2 regions of the Neobacillus niacini genome follow, and region 1 is predicted to be linked to the other one. Evidence: a T-box and tRNA genes for the amino acid it is inferred to sense, from the RefSeq annotation. Region 1 holds a T-box; the other holds one or more tRNA genes.
What was found. The T-box of region 1 lies ahead of pheS (phenylalanine--tRNA ligase subunit alpha). A T-box ahead of a tRNA ligase gene usually reads a tRNA of that ligase, here a tRNA-Phe.

Region 1 (2,367 bases):
AGAAGAATTTTTCCAAATGACTTCAAATAATACACCTAATCCTGGGAGCATTTTTTCTTCTCCATTTTGAATAGCGTCAACAATTGTATCCTCTAATTCTGCTTGTGAGTTACCAGAAACATTGTGAATAATGGCATTCCGTAAATTTAAGTTCATATGAATTCACTCCTTTTTATCCTGTATTACTCTAATATGATTTCTAATTTTAGTTTTATTATGTATTTTTTTTGGGATATAATGAGAAAAAACACTGAAGGAGTACAAACTTGAAGCATATTGAATCCATTCAAAATCCAAAAGTAAAACAATGGAAAAAACTTTTAACGAAAAAGGAACGAGATAGATCCGGGACATTTTTAGTAGAAGGTTTTCATTTAGTAGAAGAAGCATTAAAACAAAGTGAAAGTGTTATCGAGATTATAGTCTCTGATAAGACAGGTCTTCCTCCGCGATGGGATTCTGGGGAAATACCAGTAACGATTGTAACCGAGGAGATTTCCAATTCATTATCTGAAACGGAGGCACCACAAGGAATCTATGCAGTTTGTCGGCAGGTTCAAGTAGACGTACCAAACGGAAAAACGTATTTGCTAATCGATGCCGTACAGGATCCAGGGAATCTAGGAACGATGATTCGTACGGCTGATGCTGCAGGCATTGACGCAGTTGTGGTAGGAAAGGGAAGTGTCGATGTTTACAACTCAAAAGTACTCCGCTCGGCACAGGGAAGTCATTTTCATTTGCCAATCATAAGAGGGGATCTACATGATTGGATTGAAAGACTCCATGAAAAAAATATTTCTGTTTACGGTACAGCACTTGAAGGTGCTTCAGCATATACTGATATTTCAACAAGTGAGTCTTATGGATTATTAGTTGGCAATGAGGGAAATGGTGTTAATAAAGAACTGCTGGCGAAGACGACTGCAAATCTTTATATTCCGATTTATGGCAAGAGCGAATCACTGAACGTTGCAGTCGCTACAGGCATCCTGTTATATTTTTTGAAAAAATAGACGATACTAGTTTGAATCATGGAGTAAAGTATTATATAATTATCTACATTATTGAAAAATAGCAAAAACGATGACGGAGAAAAGTATCTTATCAAAGACCATTTTAGGGAGAAAGTGCCTTGACTGAAAGCACTTTTATGGGAAGGTTAAGAGAAGTTCACCTCCTGAGTTGGCATCGGGACCATTTCAAATCGAAATGTAAAGATGCACCGGCCTAAGCCGTTATCTCAATGAAGCGAACACATGTGTTTTATACATACCGTGTTTACAAGGGTGGTACCGCGACTATAAACCTCGTCCCTTTCCAGGGATGGGGTTTTTTTGTTTGTTGAAAAATAACCGCTCTATATTTAACGATTAAAAAGGAGGAAATACGATGCAAGAACGATTAAAGGAATTGCAGCAAGAAGCTATTCAAAAAATTGAACAGTCTTCAAGCTTAAAAGAATTGAATGACATTCGCGTTGCCTACTTAGGAAAAAAAGGTCCAATTACGGAAGTATTGCGTGGAATGGGTAAACTTTCAGCAGAAGAGCGTCCGATTATGGGAGCACTTGCAAATGAAGTTCGTGAAGCGATTGCAACTACATTAGAAGCAAAACAAAAGGATTTAGAGGAAGCTGCGGTTTTAGAAAAACTAGCCTCTGAATCCATTGATGTTACACTGCCAGGAAGACCCGTTAAGGTTGGTAATCACCACCCATTAACACGAATCATTGAAGAAATTGAAGATTTATTCATTGGTATGGGTTATCAGGTAGCTGAAGGGCCTGAAGTGGAGCAGGATTATTATAACTTTGAGGCTTTAAATTTACCAAAAGGTCACCCTGCTCGCGATATGCAGGATTCCTTCTATATTACTGATGAGATATTACTGCGTACCCACACTTCACCCGTTCAAGCTCGAACTATGGAAAAGAACCAAGGGAAAGGGCCAATCAAAATTATTTGCCCAGGTAAAGTGTACCGCCGTGATAATGATGATGCGACACACTCTCACCAGTTCATGCAAATCGAGGGTCTTGTTGTTGGTGAAAACATCCGCATGAGTGACCTTCATGGGACATTAGAAATCTTTGCGAAAAAAATGTTTGGTGAAGACCGTGAAATCAGATTGCGCCCAAGTTTCTTCCCATTCACAGAACCATCTGTTGAAATGGACATTTCCTGTATGATTTGCGGCGGACACGGCTGTAATGTTTGTAAGAAAACAGGCTGGATTGAAATTCTTGGTGCAGGAATGGTCCATCCAAACGTTCTTGAAATGGCTGGCTATGATTCTAAAAAATACACTGGATTCGCGTTCGGTATGGGACCAGAGCGAATCGCCATGTTGAAATACGGTGTCGAT
Region 2 (2,367 bases), 200 kb from region 1:
CAGAAGGTTATGGGTTCGACTCCTTTCGGGCGCGCCATATTTTACGGGAAGTAGCTCAGCTTGGTAGAGCACTTGGTTTGGGACCAAGGGGTCGCAGGTTCGAATCCTGTCTTCCCGACCATTCTTCTTAAACATAATTTGGGGCCTTAGCTCAGCTGGGAGAGCGCCTGCTTTGCACGCAGGAGGTCAGCGGTTCGATCCCGCTAGGCTCCACCAAGTTATTTTCAGGGTTATTTTCTATATTTGGCGGTGTAGCTCAGCTGGCTAGAGCGTACGGTTCATACCCGTAAGGTCGGGGGTTCGATCCCCTCCGCCGCTACCAAGTATTTTTATGAAGTAAAAATACAAAAGTTTTTTTGCACAGCAAAATAACTAAAAATACCTCAATTTGGACCTTTAGCTCAGCTGGTTAGAGCAGACGGCTCATAACCGTCCGGTCGTAGGTTCGAGTCCTACAAGGTCCACCAGTAATTTTATAATATGGAGGAATACCCAAGTCCGGCTGAAGGGATCGGTCTTGAAAACCGACAGGCGGGTTAAACCGCGCGGGGGTTCGAATCCCTCTTCCTCCGCCATATTATTACTTCAGCAACGAGCGTTACTTCAATGATTTAACCTCGAATTGTATTAGTCAAGCCGTAGCTTAATAAGCTTTCTGAGATTGATACAAAATGCATTGAAACACTTTTTATTGTCGCGGGGTGGAGCAGTCTGGTAGCTCGTCGGGCTCATAACCCGAAGGTCGCAGGTTCAAATCCTGTCCCCGCAATTAAGGTTAGTTATTTTCAAGAAAAACACTTGAAAAAACCTTGGTCTGGTAGTTCAGTTGGTTAGAATGCCTGCCTGTCACGCAGGAGGTCGCGGGTTCGAGTCCCGTCCAGACCGCCATTTTTATTGAGATGGCAAAATAAAGTGGCTCAGTAGCTCAGTCGGTAGAGCAAAGGACTGAAAATCCTTGTGTCGGCGGTTCGATTCCGTCCTGAGCCACCATTTATGTAATATTCTAATATTATGGCGATTGTGGCGAAGTGGTTAACGCACCTGATTGTGGTTCAGGCATTCGTGGGTTCGATTCCCATCAGTCGCCCCATGTATCATTTTATTTTCTGCGGGTGTAGTTTAGTGGTAAAACCTCAGCCTTCCAAGCTGATGTTGTGAGTTCGATTCTCATCACCCGCTCCAATTTATGGGCCTATAGCTCAGCTGGTTAGAGCGCACGCCTGATAAGCGTGAGGTCGATGGTTCGAGTCCATTTAGGCCCACCAGAATTTTTTGCGAAGCAAAATTATTAGAATTTTTTTTGAAAGAAAACTAACTTTCTATTATTCCGCAGTAGCTCAGTGGTAGAGCTATCGGCTGTTAACCGATCGGTCGTAGGTTCGAGTCCTACCTGCGGAGCCATTTTTATGGGGAAGTACTCAAGAGGCTGAAGAGGCGCCCCTGCTAAGGGTGTAGGTCGGGTAACCGGCGCGAGGGTTCAAATCCCTCCTTCTCCGCCATAATTATTTGGCCCCTTGGTCAAGCGGTTAAGACACCGCCCTTTCACGGCGGTAACACGGGTTCGAATCCCGTAGGGGTCATACAAAAAGGCTGATGATAAACTTATCATCAGTTTTTTTGTGCTTATTTTTATCAGACAAATGACGGCAGCACTGTGAATAAGTTATTCTTCTAGGTTAGTTCCTTCATTCAGTGCTGTAGAACCTTCACTTATTTCTTATACCAAGATAGACAGCATTTGATCCACTGTGATATCAGGATGAATTAAATCCTGCCTGTTTCTTTCTATCACTATCTGTTCTACTATTTGTTCTGCTCCATTGCTTAAACCTCTTTATAAAAGGTGATCAAATCCACTTGGTAATATAGGCAGGATTCAAGGCTGTCCTGTGCTGTTATCCCATAATGTGAGCCAATCTGTTCTATTGTTTGTATTACTGCCTAGGATCTTAAACCTGTTAGTTCTCAATGGCCTTCATTGCCCAAACCTCTCCTTAATCAAATTGCTCGTTCCCTTACCTGTAAGATATCATGCTGCTTAAGATTTAATTGTGCCAATCATCTACATTTTGCCCTACCCAAATCCCGGTGTTATATAAGAAAAAAAACAAAACAATCCTTTAAAATACGAATAGCTTGTTCTACATCTAGGGAGGCATTTTCCATGGTTAATTACTATTTTAGGATAATATTTTTCTTTTCTTTGCTACTAGGAAAAACCTTGATAACGCTTACATTCGCTGCATATTTAGCACTTTTACTTGGCAAAGTTTCTTATAAATCAAATAATATTTTTTACTCAAAAAACCAAAAAAACTTTATATATTTTTGTCGATTAATGAAGGATTTCTTGCCAATTCTTGTCGA

Region 2: it encodes a tRNA-Phe, which carries the amino acid that the T-box ahead of pheS (phenylalanine--tRNA ligase subunit alpha) is inferred to sense. The anticodon was not compared.

The regions. Positions count from the first base shown of each region.
Region 1 covers NZ_CP183883.1:2,444,959-2,447,325, forward strand. Annotated here, with positions in the region: gene sspI (small acid-soluble spore protein SspI) at 1-156, opposite strand, end outside; gene ACN6MT_RS11755 (TrmH family RNA methyltransferase) at 267-1,016, shown strand; T-box leader at 1,078-1,321, shown strand; gene pheS (phenylalanine--tRNA ligase subunit alpha) at 1,393-2,367, shown strand, end outside.
Region 2 covers NZ_CP183883.1:2,248,411-2,250,777, forward strand. Annotated here, with positions in the region: tRNA gene ACN6MT_RS10630 (tRNA-Arg) at 1-37, shown strand, start outside; tRNA gene ACN6MT_RS10635 (tRNA-Pro) at 45-121, shown strand; tRNA gene ACN6MT_RS10640 (tRNA-Ala) at 141-216, shown strand; tRNA gene ACN6MT_RS10645 (tRNA-Met) at 246-322, shown strand; tRNA gene ACN6MT_RS10650 (tRNA-Ile) at 391-467, shown strand; tRNA gene ACN6MT_RS10655 (tRNA-Ser) at 483-575, shown strand; tRNA gene ACN6MT_RS10660 (tRNA-Met) at 696-769, shown strand; tRNA gene ACN6MT_RS10665 (tRNA-Asp) at 812-888, shown strand; tRNA gene ACN6MT_RS10670 (tRNA-Phe) at 915-990, shown strand; tRNA gene ACN6MT_RS10675 (tRNA-His) at 1,015-1,090, shown strand; tRNA gene ACN6MT_RS10680 (tRNA-Gly) at 1,109-1,182, shown strand; tRNA gene ACN6MT_RS10685 (tRNA-Ile) at 1,189-1,265, shown strand; tRNA gene ACN6MT_RS10690 (tRNA-Asn) at 1,327-1,401, shown strand; tRNA gene ACN6MT_RS10695 (tRNA-Ser) at 1,409-1,499, shown strand; tRNA gene ACN6MT_RS10700 (tRNA-Glu) at 1,509-1,580, shown strand.